2 regions of the Sphingomicrobium clamense genome follow, and region 1 is predicted to be linked to the other one. Evidence: predicted binding sites of a transcription regulator. Region 1 holds the regulator's gene; the other holds the start of a gene.
What was found. The regulator LexA, encoded in region 1, represses DNA repair genes until DNA is damaged. The targets are predictions, from matches to a motif close to GTTCCNCNCTTGTTCT.
Positions count from the first base shown of each region.

Region 1 (7,524 bases):
CGATATGCTCGAGCTCGCGCGCGACATCGAGCACCGGATCGGAGATGTTCAGTTCCTTGAGCACTTCCTCGGCCGTGGTCTGCATGACCTTCGCGCGCGGGTCGTAGTTCTTGTACACGCGGTGCCCGAAGCCCATCAGGCGGAACGGGTCGTTCTTGTCCTTAGCGCGGTCGACATATTTCTTGACGTTCTTGCTGTCGCCAATCTCGCGTAGCATGTTGAGCGCGGCTTCGTTGGCGCCGCCATGCGCCGGACCCCACAGGCAGGCGATGCCTGCCGCGATGCACGCGAACGGGTTGGCACCCGACGAACCGGCGAGGCGCACGGTCGAGGTCGAGGCGTTCTGTTCGTGATCGGCATGGAGGATGAAAATGCGGCGCATCGCATTTTCGATGACCGGGTTCACTTCGTAATTTTCTGCCGGGACCGAGAAGGTCATGTGCAGGAAGTTGCCGGTGTAGCTGAGGTCGTTGCGGGGATAGACGAAGGGCTGGCCGACCGAATATTTGTAGGCCATCGCCGCGATCGTCGGCATTTTCGCGATCAGTCGGTGCGAGGCGATCAGGCGCTGGCGCGGATCGGTAATGTCGGTGCTGTCATGATAGAAGGCCGACAGCGCGCCGACGACGCCGCACATCACGCTCATCGGGTGCGCGTCGCGGCGGAAGCCGCGGAAGAATTGCGCCAGCTGCTCGTGAACCATCGTGTGATAGGTGATCGAGTTGACGAACTCGTCCAGCTCGCTCTGATTGGGCAGGTCGCCGTGAAGCAGCAGGTAGGCGACCTCGAGGAAGCGTGCTTTCTCCGCCAGCTGGTCGATCGGATAGCCGCGATGCAGCAGCACGCCTTCGCCGCCATCGATATAGGTGATCGCACTCTGGCAGCTGGCCGTCGAGGTGAATCCGGGGTCGTAGGTGAATTTGCCGGTGGTACCGTAAAGCTTGCGGATATCGATCACGTCGGGGCCGACCGAGCCGGGCAGGACGGGATACTCGCTAGTGCCGCTTTCAAGGTCGAGCTTGGCGGTCTTGTCGGTCATTCAGTTCACTCCAGCAATATTCTGTTCGGCTCAGTTGCTCGCCTGGTCGGCGATGCGGGCGAGGGCTTCGTCGCGTCCGAGCAGGACGAGGACGTCGAAGATGCCCGGCGATGTGTTGCTGCCCGTGAGCGCCGCGCGCAGCGGCTGGGCGAGCTTCCCTAGCTTCAAATCATGGCTCTCCGCAACCGTCCGGATGATGTTTTCGACGGTTTCGATGTCCCAACGCGGGGCGTCGGACAAGGCTGCATGCGCATGCGCGAGGTTGGCGCGGGCATCCGCATCGAGCATGCCGGCCGCCTTTTCGGTCATCTCGAGCGGCCGCGACTTGAACAGGAAGGTGGCGCCTTCGGCCAGTTCGTCGAGGTCGCGGGCGCGCGCCTTGATCTCGGGCATCGCGCGGATCAGCAGGTCGCGGTCGGCGCCCTCGAAGCCCATTGCGGCGAGGCGCGGGAGGACGAGATCGGCGAGGCGCCCGTCATCGGCCTCGCGGATATAGTGGGCGTTGAGGTTGAGCAGCTTCTTCGTGTCGAAGCGCGAGGGGCTCTTGCCAATGCCTGAAAGATCGAACCATTCGATGGCCTGCTCGCGGCTGATGATCTCGTCATCGCCATGACCCCAGCCCAAGCGCAGCAAATAGTTGAAGACCGCTTCGGGAAGCAGGCCGAGCTCGTCGCGATAGGCATCGACCCCCATCGCGCCGTGACGCTTCGACAGCTTGGCACCGTCCGGCCCATGGATTAACGGGACGTGCGCATAGGTCGGTTCTTCCCAACCCATGGCACGAATAAGCGGCAATTGCCTGAAAGCATTGTTCAAATGGTCATCGCCGCGCATGATGTGCGTAACCCCCATGTCGTGATCGTCGACGACAACCGCGAGCATGTAGGTGGGTGTTCCGTCCGAGCGCAGCAGGATGAAATCGTCGATTTCCTCGTTCTTGACCGCGATGCGGCCCTGCACTTCGTCCTCGATGACGGTTTCGCCCTCGTTGGGCGTTTTCAGGCGCACGACGAAGGGCTGGCCATCTTGCTCGGGGCCGGGCGCACAATCGCGCCATTCCGAATTGATGCGGAACGGGCGTTTTTCCGCCTGCGCCTTCTCACGGAGCGCCTGCAACTCCTCCTGCGTGAGGTAGCATTTGTAGGCCGCGCCCTTGTCGAGCAGCTGCTGCGCAACCTCGGCATGGCGCTCCGATCGCTGCGACTGGAAAACGGGGTCTTCGTCGCCCAGGAGACCGAGCCAGTCGAGCCCGTCGTGGATCGCCGCGATCGCCTCGGGGGTCGAACGCTTCTTGTCGGTATCCTCGATGCGGACGAGATATTTGCCGCCCCTCGCGCGGGCGTAGAGATAATTGAACAAGGCGGTGCGGGCGCCGCCGATATGCAAGTAGCCGGTGGGCGAGGGGGCGAACCGGGTGACGACAGGTTTGTCGGTGCTTGCGCTCACGCGCTGATCCTCTCAAACAGGGGGTATGGACTTTGGTGGCGCCCCTAACACGGACGCTGCCGCGTCGCTACCGGGAAGTCAGCCTTCCCGGCTGCGCCTGCTCGGGCGGCAGATCGACGACTTTATCGAGGCCGAGCGGGCCCAGCTGCCGCTGTGGGCCGTCGTCGCCTTCGCGGCGGGCATCGGCTGCTGGTTCTGGCTTCCCCGATCCGATCAATGGATGGCCGTCATCGGCATGGCCGGGGCCGTCGCGGCGGTCGGCGTGGCCTCGGAGGGGCGACGGCGACAGGTGCTCGTATGGGGCGGTCTGCTGTTTGCGCTGGGGACGGGCTGGATTTGGCTCAGGAGCGAGAGTGTCGCCGCGCCGGTCATCGAGCGAGTCATGGTCGAAACGTTCGAGGGCGAAGTCGAACGTGTCGAGCCGCTGGTCGCGAAGGGCAGGGTGCGGCTGACGCTGGCGCCTTCGGACGCTGTCTTGCCGCCGCGATTGCGCGTGAGCCTGCGCGAGGCTCAGATGGTCGAGGGGATCGGCGAAGGCGCGGTCGTCAGGATACGCGCGCGGCTGATGCCACCCCCCGGTCCGGCGCTACCGGGCGCCTACGATTTTTCGCGCAAGGCGTGGTTTGCCGGAATTGGCGGAGTAGGCACTGCACTCGGCGATGTCGCCGTCGTCCGGTCGTCACCCGGCGGTTCGCTCGACAAGGTCAGGGCCGCACTGGGCGCCCATGTCCGCGAACGATTGCCGGGCGAAGGCGACGGAACCGCGACTGCGCTCGTGACGGGTGACAAGAATGCGGTCGCGGCTGAGCGCGCCGACCAGATGCGACGGTCGGGCCTTGCGCACCTGCTCGCCGTGTCGGGCCTGCACATCGCGGCGGTGGTCGGGGCAGCGATGCTGATCTCGTTGCGGCTGCTTGCGCTCTCGGAGCGGCTCGCGCTGCGCACCAATCTCGTGATCGTGTCGGCGGGGGTCGGGGCGCTTGCGGGCATTGGCTATACGCTCCTGACCGGCATGCAGGTGCCGACGGTTCGGGCGTGCATTGCGGCTTTGCTCGTCCTTGGCGGGCTCGCGATCGGGCGCGAGGCGCTGAGTTTGAGGCTGGTGGCGGTCGGCGCGCTGATCATCCTGCTAGTGCGACCCGAATCGCTGGTCGGTGCGAGCTTCCAGTTGAGCTTCGCGGCGGTGACGTCGATCATCGCGCTCCACGCCCATCCGCGCGTGCGCCAGTTGATCGGGCCGCGTGAGGAGGGGACGGTGTCGCGCTTCGGTCGCGGCCTGCTTGCGCTCGCGATCACCGGCCTGATCGTCGAGGTCACGCTGATGCCGCTCGCGCTCTACCATTTCCACAAGGCCGGGCTGTACGGGGTCATCGCAAACCTGGTCGCGATTCCGCTGACGACCTTCGTGATCATGCCAATGCTGGCGCTCGCTTTACTATTCGACCTGGTCGGGCTGGGCGCGCCTTTCTGGTGGGTGGCAGGCATATCGCTCGACCTGTTGATGTGGGTCGCCGAGACCGCGTCGGGAGCCAAGGGTGCGGTGGCGATGGTGCCGACCATGCCGACATGGGCATTCGCCGCCTGCATCCTGGGCGGGCTGTGGGTGTTCCTCTGGCGACATCGGGTGCGCTGGCTGGGGATCTTCCCGATCGTGATCGGGCTGCTGACCGCCGCCGTCCAGAGCGCGCCGGACCTCCTGATCACCGAAGACGGCCGCCATCTTGCCGTGGTCGAGGACGGACAACCCGTCATGCTGCGTAGCCGCAGCGGCGACTTCATCCGCGACATGCTGTCCGAGGCATCGGGTTATGATGGCAATCCCACCGCGCTGGACGACAGCCGTTTCGCCCGCTCCAATGGCGACGCCTGTGTGGCCCGGATCGAGCGGGAAGGCGACCAGCTCGACCTGCTCGCGATCCGGAGCCGCGATTTCATCCTGTGGAGCGAATTGGTCGCTGCCTGCGAAGCTGCCGACATCGTCGTGGCAGACCGGCGCCTGCCCGAGGCCTGCACGCCGCGGTGGCTCAAACTCGATCGCGCCGCGCTCGAAGAGACGGGCGGGATCGCAATTTCGCTTGGGCACAAGCGGCAAGTCGACACGGTCCATGCAGTCCGCACCGACCATCCCTGGCGCTAGGCGCTACTCCTCGGCTTCCTCGACGACGTAGACCGCAAACTCGTTTCCGGCGGGGTCGACTGCGTGGAAGCGGCGCCCCCCGGGAAAGGCGAAGATCGGGCGCACGATACGTCCACCCGCGGCTTCGACATCCGACAAAGCTGCCTCCAGGTCTTCGACGCGGATCACCGGCAGCGGTTTGTCGATCGCGTCGTCACCGGTGACGCCCGACAGGCCGACATCGGTATCGCCGGTCGTAGTCGCGCTATAGTCGGGACCGAAATCGGTGAACGTCCAGCCAAAGGCGTCGGCATAGAAGTCGCGGGTCTTGCCGACCGTCTCGGGATCGGCGGCAGGCAGTTCGAAATAGTCGAGGCGGGCAGTCACGTCTTTCTCCACCGATACGAGCGCGTCCGTGTCGTCATCGGGCACATGCTCGACGCTGCAACCGGCGAGAAGGCCGGCTGCAGCAGCAAGGAACAGTTTTTTCATCGGTCAGTAGCGGCGGATGATGCCGGCAAGGCGGCCCTGTACGCGCACCCGGCCTTCCTCGTAGCGCTGCGCCTGGTGGGTCGGGTTGGCCGGGTCGAGCCGGATGGTCGCGCCCTCGCGCCGCCACGTCTTGAGCGTCGCTTCCTCTTCGTCGACCAGGGCCACGACGATCTCGCCATCGCGCGCGCTGTCGACCTTGCGGATCAGCGCGAAATCGCCGTCGAGAATGCCTTCCTCGATCATCGAATCGCCCGACACTTCGAGCGCATAATGTTCGCCCGGTCCGAGGAGGGCGGCAGGGACCTGGAAACCTTCGGTACCCTGCAGCGCCTCGATGGGGGTGCCCGCCGCAATCCGTCCGTGAAGGGGGATCTCGATCACGTCGTTCGCGGGGGCGGGGACGACAGGCATCGCGGCGGGGGTCGGTGCCGCTTCCATGCCGTCGGGAAGCTTGATGACTTCGAGCGCGCGTGCGCGATTGGGGAGGCGGCGAATGAATCCGCGCTCCTCCAGCGCACCGATCAGGCGATGGACACCCGACTTGGACGCCAGCCCCAAGGCCTCGCGCATTTCATCGAAACTGGGCGAAACGCCGTCGTCGTTGAGACGCGAATTGATGAAGGCGAGCAATTCCTTCTGCTTGGCGGTCAACATGTGCACCCCTCGTCACTGGTAAACGAATAGGGAACAGTTAGAGAACGTATTGCGCCTCTGTCAAGTCGTTTTGCTATCGCAAATGCGCAAGAAAGCGCTCAGCATGGCGTGACCATGTTCGCTCGCGACGCTTTCGGGATGGAATTGAATACCATGCGCCGGCGCGTGCTCGTGACGCATGGCCATGACCAGCCCGTCATCGCTCCACGCATTGGGTCTTAGCGGTGAATACGGTTCCGGGACGGCCAGCGAATGGTATCGCGTTGCATCTAGCGGGCTGGGGAGTCCTTCGAAGACGCCGCTCTGATCATGACACACGCGCGCGACCTTGCCGTGCACGGGAGCCACGCGGTCGACCTTCGACCCGCAAGCCAGCGCCAGCGCCTGATGACCCAGGCAAATCCCGAGATAGGGGCGGCGGTCGTCGACGGCCGCGGCAGCGAGCGAGACGCTGATCCCGGCGTCTTGCGGCGTACCGGGCCCGGGGGATACGAGAATGCCGTCGTCACCTCGAGCCATCGCCTGCTCGACGCTCAGCGCATCGGCGCGGACGACGTCGACCTCAGCGTCCAGCGACCGGAGATAGTCGACCAGCGTGAAGGTGAAACTGTCGTAATTGTCGAGGACCAGGATCGACGGCGCAGCCATAAGCGCGGCGCCTTACTGGCCCCCGCCGGTGATGCGCTGGCGCGTTGCGGCAATGACGCTTTCATTGCGGCTCACCCCGACATCCTCGCGCACGGCGCGAAGGAACTGTTCGGTCAGCTCGTTCCCGAACACCTGGCGGAAGCCTTGCGACGTCTGCGAGACGAGTCCGGGATTGGTCGTCGCGTCGCCGCGCTCGATCCCGACCGTCTTGACGACGTAGATGCCTTCGTTGGTAGCGCCGCCCGTCACCCGCGACTGACCCTCGGTGAGGTTGAACATCATCTGCACCGGCGCGGGGACATTGCCCTGGAATTGCGCGAGGTCCATGCGGCGGAATTCGATTTCGCGAACGGCGGGCAGGTCGATGCCTTCGTCCGCCTCCGCCTTGGCGACGGCATCGCTGGTGGACGCGCCACCGGCCATGGCCTGCTGGATCGCGGTGGCCACGCGGCGGGCAGCGGCCAGCGCCTCGCGCTCGATAAGGTCCTGGCGAACCCGATCGCGAATTTCGGCCAAGGGAGCGGGCGCGGCCTCGATGATGTCGCCGACCGCAACCATGACGAAGCCCTCATCCTCTCCGACCACGGCGACTTCTGGATCGTCGCCCGCGAACATCTGGAACCCGTTGGTCAGCGCCTGCTGATAGCCATCGGGCAAGCGATAGTCCGGGTTGTCGAGGTCGCGGCCGCTGGCGGTGATGGCCGGGGTCTCGGTGATCGTCAGGCCGGTTTCGGCAGCGGCTTCGGTGAAGCTCGCTCCGTCGCGGATCAGGTCTTCGAAGTCGGCGACCTTTTCGGACAGCGACGCCTGGCGCTGGGCGGCGCGTAAATCCGCGATCACCTGCGCGCGGGCTTCGGCAGGCGAAGTGCCTCCCTCACTGCGGATCGAGTCGACGCGAACCACGTGCCAGCCGAACGACGAACGGACCGGGCCGACGATCGAGCCGGCGTCGACGCTGTTGGCAAAGACGGCTGCCGCCACACCCTCGGAGGTAAGGTCTTCGAACTGCTCACGCGTCTGCGGTCCGACCGAGACGTCGGCAGCCGAAAAGCCCTGCGGGGCCACGGCGTCGGCAAAGCTGCCCTCGCGCGCGGCATCGGCCACCATGACCGCCGTCGCTTCGTCGGGA
Region 1 covers NZ_JAHVAH010000001.1:1,248,154-1,255,677, forward strand. Annotated here, with positions in the region: gene KTQ36_RS06470 (citrate synthase) at 1-1,039, opposite strand, end outside; gene gltX (glutamate--tRNA ligase) at 1,070-2,485, opposite strand; gene KTQ36_RS06480 (ComEC/Rec2 family competence protein) at 2,511-4,622, shown strand; gene KTQ36_RS06485 (VOC family protein) at 4,626-5,093, opposite strand; gene lexA (transcriptional repressor LexA) at 5,097-5,747, opposite strand; gene KTQ36_RS06495 (anthranilate synthase component II) at 5,808-6,395, opposite strand; gene KTQ36_RS06500 (peptidylprolyl isomerase) at 6,408-7,524, opposite strand, start outside.

Region 2 (7,524 bases), 570 kb from region 1:
CGGAGCCATCCAAGGAGCAAGCTCCTGTAGATTTCGTCGATCCATATGATGCGGAGATTGTCGATGCCAGCGGCTCGGCGATCGGCACCATAGCGGTATCGGAAGACCCCAATGGGACGACCTTGCGTGTTTCAATCGAAGGAGGTCTCTCCGAAGGAATGCATGGCGTCCATCTCCATGAGACAGGCCTATGCGAGACACCCGATTTCAGTTCGGCGGGCGGCCATTGGAACCCGACTTCGAAGGAACACGGTCGGGACAATCCGCAAGGTTCACATGTCGGTGATCTCGCGAACCTAGCCATCGATGCAGAAGGCGCGGGTAGTTCGACCTATCTCGTCAGCGTGCTGCGCAATGGCACGGGGCCGACGATGGCCGACGACGATGGTACGGCTCTCGTCGTCCATGCCGGACCCGACGACTATCAGACCGACCCGTCAGGCGATAGCGGTGCGCGTGTAGGCTGCGCAGTGCTGTCGGCGCCGCAAAGCTGACTATTTGGCGGGTGACATCTCGGCAGGCTTTTGAGCCTTCGTCGACTTCCGCTTGAGCATCGGAGCAAGATAGGAGCCGGTAGCGCTTTCCTTGCACTCCGCGACTTTCTCAGGCGTGCCAGTGGCGACCACCGTTCCTCCGTTCACGCCACCACCGGGACCAAGGTCAAGGATGTGGTCCGCGGTCTTGATGACGTCGAGATTATGCTCGATCACCACGACCGTGTTTCCCTGCTCGACCAGAGCGTGGAGGACTTCGAGGAGCTTTCGCACGTCTTCGAAATGCAGTCCCGTCGTCGGCTCGTCGAGGATATAGAGAGTGCGACCGGTTGCGCGTTTGGAAAGCTCCTTGGCGAGCTTGACGCGCTGCGCTTCGCCGCCGGATAGGGTGGTCGCCTGCTGGCCGACCTTGATATAGCCGAGACCGACGCGGCGCAGCATCTCCATCTTGTCACGAATGCTGGGCACGGCCTTGAAGAATTCCACGGCGTCCTCGACCGTCATATCCAAGACGTCGGCGATGGACTTGCCTTTGAACTTCACTTCCAGCGTTTCGCGATTGTACCGCTTGCCGTGACAGACGTCACAGGTGACGTACACGTCGGGAAGGAAGTGCATTTCGATCTTGAGAAGACCGTCGCCCTTGCACGCCTCACAACGTCCGCCCTTCACGTTGAAGCTGAAGCGTCCCGGCTTGTATCCGCGAGCACGGCTTTCGGGAAGGCCGGCGAACCAGTCGCGGATCTGGGTGAACGCACCGGTATAGGTCGCAGGGTTCGAACGCGGCGTACGACCGATCGGTGACTGGTCGATATCGATGACCTTGTCGAGATGATTGAGCCCGGTGATCTTGTCATGCTTGCCGGAGAGGATGCGCGCGCCATTCAGCGAACGCGCGGCGGCGGCATAGAGCGTGTCGATCGTGAAGCTCGACTTGCCCGAGCCTGACACGCCGGTGACGCAGGTGAACGTGCCGAGCGGGATCGACGCGGTGACTTTCTGAAGATTGTTTGCCGTGGCACCGTGAACGGTCAGCTTATTGCCCGAGCCCTTACGCCGCTTGGCCGGGACCGCAATTTCGCGACGGCCCGACAGATAATCTGCGGTCAGGCTCTCTTCGCAGCTGAGTATCTCATTGAGGGTGCCTGCACATACTACTTCGCCCCCACGCACGCCCGCACCTGGACCCATATCGATCACATGGTCGGCCGTGCGGATGGCATCTTCGTCATGTTCGACGACAAGCACGGTGTTGCCGAGCGACTTCAGCCGTTTGAGCGTCTCCAGCAATCGGTCATTATCCTTCTGATGCAGCCCGATGCTGGGTTCGTCGAGCACATATAGCACACCCGAAAGGCCCGAGCCGATCTGGCTGGCGAGGCGGATGCGCTGGCTTTCACCACCCGATAGCGTGCCGCTCTTGCGGTCGAGATTGAGATAGTCGAGCCCGACATTATGAAGGAAACCGAGCCGTTCGTTGATCTCCTTGAGGATCGCGCGCGCGATGTCCTGCTGCTGCGCAGTCAGCTTGTCCTCTACGCTCAGGAACCAGTCACGCGCATCGGCGACCGACCGGCGGGCCGACTGGCTGATATCCTCGCCGGCGATCTTCACCGATAGCGCCTCGGGCTTGAGGCGTGCGCCGCCACAGCTCTCGCAGTCGTGTGCTGCCTGATACTTCTCCAGCTCCTCGCGCATCCAGGCGCTCTCGGTCGTGCGCATCCGCCGTTCGAGATTGCCGATGACACCCTCGAAGGGCTTCTTCACTTCGTAGCTTTTCTTGCCGTCGACGAAGCGGAGCACGACGGGCTTGCCCTTGGTGCCGTAGAGGATCACCCGCTTGGCTTCCTCGTCTAGGTCGATCCAGGGCTTGTCGAGGCTGAACCCGTAGGCACGCGCCAGGCTTCCCAGCACCTGCATATAGTAAGGCGAGGGCGGCTGGCTCTTCGCCCATGGCACGACCGCACCCTTCTTGATCGATAGGCTGTGATTGGGAACGACGAGATCCTCGTCGAACTCCATTCGCTGTCCCAGCCCGTCACAGGCCGGGCACGCACCCTGCGGCGCATTGAACGAAAAGAGACGCGGCTCGATTTCCTCGATCGTGAAGCCCGAGATGGGGCAGGCGAATTTCTGCGAGAAGACGAGGCGACCCGGAGGCGCATTGTCGAGCTTCATGCCCGAGCCGGTAGCCGCATCCTCGGGCGGATCGACCGGATCGAGATAGGCAAGACCACCCGAAAGCTTCAGCGCGGTTTCGAAGCTGTCGGCGAGGCGAGCCTCAATGCCTTCCTTGATCGCGATACGATCGACGACGATCTCGATATCGTGCTTGTATTTCTTGTCGAGCGCGGGCGCGTCTTCGATCGGATAGACCTCACCGTCGATGCGGATGCGCGTGAAGCCCTGCTTCTGCCAGTCGGCAATTTCCTTCTTATATTCGCCTTTGCGCCCGCGGATCACGGGCGCAAGCAGCAGGTGGCGCGATTTGGCGGGCAGCGTCATCGTGCGGTCGACCATCTGGCTGACCTGCTGCGCTTCGATCGGCGCGCCCGTCGCGGGCGAATAGGGGACACCGACGCGCGCCCACAGCAGGCGCATGTAGTCGTAAATCTCGGTAACCGTCGCGACGGTCGAGCGCGGATTCTTGCTCGTCGTTTTCTGCTCGATCGAGATGGCGGGGGAGAGCCCGTCGATATGCTCGACGTCGGGCTTCTGCATCATTTCGAGGAACTGGCGCGCATAGGCCGACAGGCTCTCGACGTAACGTCGCTGCCCCTCGGCATAGATCGTGTCGAAGGCGAGCGAGGACTTGCCGCTCCCCGACAAGCCGGTGATGACGGTCAGGCTCTCGCGCGGGATGTCGATGTCGACACCCTTGAGGTTGTGCTCGCGCGCGCCGCGGACGGAGATATTGGTCAGCATCGGACCTATTTGTTCCATATTTGTTCGCAGCGTGCAAGATGCGCGCAGCTAAGAAGTGTGGGAAATGAACGTGTCAGGCCAATTGGGGGTCCCCACGAGGTCATTCAAGACCGGCCAAAGTCTGCAGCGCCCCGTTCGCCTCCGTCCGACCCGCTGCGACCCGCCCTCCGATCTTTCTTGAAATTCGCGCCGATCAGACCGATATTGTCCCTCGACAACAGCGTTTTTTACGCCCTCGGGCGAAGGAGAGAGAATGGCTAACCAGTTTGACGAGCGCACCCAGACGGGCGGTTTCGACCCTACCGTTTCGGTCGGCGTACCGCGCGCCGCGCGCGATGCGGGGCTGCGCAAATATATGCTCAGCGTCTATAATTACATGGCATCGGGCGTCCTGCTCACCGGCATCGTCGCGCTGCTCTTCTACAGCTCGGGCATGGCCGCGCAGGTGTTCCTGGGCGGCGGCATCCTACCGTGGGTGATCATCTTGTCGCCGCTTGCGATCATCATCGCCATGAGCTTTGGGCAGAACCGCATGTCGACCGGTACGCTCCACATGCTTTTCTGGGGCTTCGCCACGCTGATGGGTCTCTCGATGAGCACCATTTTCCTGGTCTATACCGGCGTGTCGATTGCCCAGACTTTCTTCGCAGTCGCGGCGGCCTTCATGGGCCTCAGCCTGTGGGGCTACACGACCAAGAAGGACCTCAGCGGTTGGGGCACCTTCCTGATCATGGGTGTCGTCGGCCTCATCATCGCGATGCTGCTCAACGCGTTCGTGTTCCAGTCGGGCGCGATGAGCCTCGCCATTTCGGCGATCGGCGTGCTGATCTTCGCCGGCCTCACCGCCTACGACACGCAGAAGATCAAGAGCATCTATCGCCATGTCGCGCATAGCAGCGACCTGATGAGCCGCGCGATCATCATGGGTGCGCTGAACCTGTATCTGGACTTCATCAACATGTTCCAGTTCCTGCTCAGCTTCATGGGTGGACGCGAATAGCGATTAATCCTGGCGAAAGCTTGGATGATGGAGGGTCGGTACTGTCGGTACCGGCCCTTCTTTTTTGTGCCTTCCACCGACCGGTTCGTCGAAATTGCGTAACAATTCAGGCTGCAAGAACGGATAAGAGAACGACACGCACCGAGAGGAGGCCCGCCATGACGCGACTCATGATCACCCTGTTGATGGGGAGCATGATGGGGGTTCCTTCCGCTGCTTCGGCCCAGGATTTGGCCGGTTCCATCCCCCTCGGCGGCGTCCCCCAATCCAATCAACCGACGTCGGCTAGGGCCGATCGCAGCCTTGCTGCGGATGTCGAAGAGCAGCTCATCCTGTTCGAATTCGAGCGGCACGATCGAATGACGCTTCCCGTTTCGATGGGAGGACGCGACGACCTTAAATTCATGATCGACACGGGCGCGGAGCGCAGCGCCATTTCGCAGGAAGTGGCGGATGAAATGGGGTTGCGCGAAACGGGCCGGAAAAAGGTTGTCAGTTTCGCCGGGACGACGATCGTCCCTGCAGTCGTTGCCCCGACCATTGCCCTCACCGATAGCCAGCATCGGAGCATGGAATTGCTGACCTTCGGACGTCGGGCTATCGGGGCAGACGGTGTTCTCGGGATCGACAGTCTCCAGGACAAGATCGTCACCTTCGACTTTGCCAACCAGCAAATGCGAATGCGACCGAGTACGGGCAAGCGCCAGTCGGCCGGCAATCGTGAGATCGCGGTGGCGCTCGACGAGCGCGACGGGCGCATGATCATCTCGAATGCGAAGATCGACCGGCTCAACGTCGACCTGATCATCGACACGGGCAGCGCGGTTTCGGTGGGCAATTATGCATTGCGCGACGAATTGCGCCGACGCGGCAAGCTAGACGTCCTTACAGAGGGCGTGATGCTGACATTCACGGGGCAATTGGTGCCGGTCGAGATGGGGGTCGTGCGCAATGTCGACGTCGACGGCTTTACCATCGCGCGCATGCCGGTCGCCTTCGTCCAGTCGACGTCCTTTTCCTACCTTGGCTATGCCGACGAGCCGGTTCTCTATTTCGGGATGGAGGCGATGCGCGCCTTCCAGCAGCTCGAGATCGATTTCGCCAGCAAGCAGGCGCTGTTCAAGGCGCGCGACGTGCCGGGTTTCAACTCACGCTCGACATGGTTCATCGAGCAGGAGCAGAAGCGCAACCGCGAGCGTGTCGCGACCGAGCGATCGCCGTCGCCGCCGCAATAACAATCAGCCGATCGGACGCGCCGATCCGCGCTGCCATTCCTGGTAGCGATCGATCGCCTTCGACACTTTCAGGATGCGCTGCCGTGGATCGAGCACGACGCGAGCACGTGGATCGGGCAGCGTGATCGTCTCGCTTCCCCCCGTCATCGCGAGCGTTTGCGGCGCGCCATCCACGGTGATGTCGACAGGCATCGGGAAAGCGATGTCGCCCGGCACTTTCCACGACACGGTCAGCTGGTTGCCGTCACGCTCGGTGACGAGTTCGGGCAGCGCCGCGCCGTAGAGATAGACGTCGAAGAACCAATCGAGATCGCGGCCCGATTCCTCTTCCGCAAATTGCTGGAATTCGGCGCTAGTGCCGAAACGCGGCTTGAAATTGCCGGGCTGAGGGTCGGGGCGTCCGTAGACGAGGCGGCGGGTCGCCATGTTGAAGGCCTCGTCGCCGATCAGCTCGCGAAGCGTGTGGAGGACCCAGCTTCCTTTGGCGTAGATATCGCTTGCGGGACCCCCCTTGTCGATTTCGTAGACTTCATGCTCGATTTTGGGGCTGTTCGAGACGATCGGCGCGCGGTTGAGCAGGCCGCTGCGCTGGTTCGACATGGCCTTCAGATAGGCCATCTCACCATCGCGCCAACGCAGGTAATAAGGCTGCATGTAGGCGCCGAAGCCTTCGTGGATCCACATTTCGTCCCAGTTGCGGTTGCTGACCTGGTTGCCGAACCATTCGTGCGCCAGCTCGTGATGGAACAGCCAGTCATAGCCCTCGGGCGTCTTGGTGTAGTGGTTGCCGTAGGCGTTGATCGTCTGGTGCTCCATGCCGAGATGCGGAGTCTCGACCGCGGCGAGCTTTTCGTCGGCGAAGGGATAGGGGCCGACCTGGCTTTCGAAGAAATCGATGACGTCGGGCCATTCGGCGAACAGCTCTTCCGCTTTCTCCTTGTTGCCTTCGAGATACCAGAAATGGAGCGGGATCGTGTTGCCGTAGCGGCTGTCGTAGCTGCCGCGCAGCTCCTCGTATGGCCCGACATTGAGCGCGACGTTGTAACTGTTCACCTGGTTGGATTTCCAATGCCAGGTAACCGTTCCGTCGTCATTTTCGTCAATGCCCTGCAGCACGCCGTTGGCGGGCGCGCTCAGGCCTTCGGGGACGGTAATGTGCAGCTCGACCGTCTCGAACTCCGACATGGGATTGTCGTAACAGGGCCAGAAAAGGTCGCAGCCTTCACCCTGGACCGCGGTTGCGATCCACGGCTTGCCGTTGTGCGAGGACCAGACGAAGCCCCCATCCCACGGAGCGCGGCGGGCGACGTGCGGCTTGCCTTCATAGGCAATCGCGATTTCGAGCGTGTCGCCGACGTCGAGCCGTTCGGGAAGCGCGAAGCGAAGCTGCCCGTCTTCATGCACATAATCGGTGACGGTGGTGCCGTTCACCGTGAATTCGGTGATATCGTAGCGTGGGTCGAGGTCGACCTGGAAATTTTCGATGGGCCGGGTCACGTCGAGGCGATGGACGGCGCGTGCCGCAATCGCCTTCGCTTTTGGATCGATGTCGAAGCTGAGATCGGCGTGGGTGAAGCGTACCGACTGCTGGTCCTCGCTCAGCAAGCGTCCCGACGCCTCGGTGCCCTCGTCGAGCGGGGCGGGCGGTGTCGGTTTGGTCAGGAACAGCGCGAGGAAGACCGCGGCGAGGAGGGTGATGATCGCCCATGGCATCCAGTCGCGCTCTTTGCCTGTCGTCTCGCTCATTCTGTCCCCCTGTTCATGCGGTCGGCAGGGAAGATGAACGCGATCCGCTCCGGCTGGCAAGAGCGCTTTCGACCAGCGGCGGTCAGCCCTGCGCCTGCGCTTCTTCAATCAGCTTGGTGTCGAT
Region 2 covers NZ_JAHVAH010000001.1:1,815,295-1,822,818, reverse strand. Annotated here, with positions in the region: gene KTQ36_RS09335 (superoxide dismutase family protein) at 1-494, shown strand, start outside; gene uvrA (excinuclease ABC subunit UvrA) at 495-3,419, opposite strand; gene KTQ36_RS09325 (Bax inhibitor-1/YccA family protein) at 3,673-4,419, shown strand; gene KTQ36_RS09320 (retropepsin-like aspartic protease) at 4,578-5,654, shown strand; gene KTQ36_RS09315 (M1 family metallopeptidase) at 5,658-7,400, opposite strand; gene KTQ36_RS09310 (glutathione S-transferase family protein) at 7,483-7,524, opposite strand, start outside.
Region 2: the regulator LexA is predicted to act here: its motif matches at 3,431-3,446, upstream of uvrA (excinuclease ABC subunit UvrA).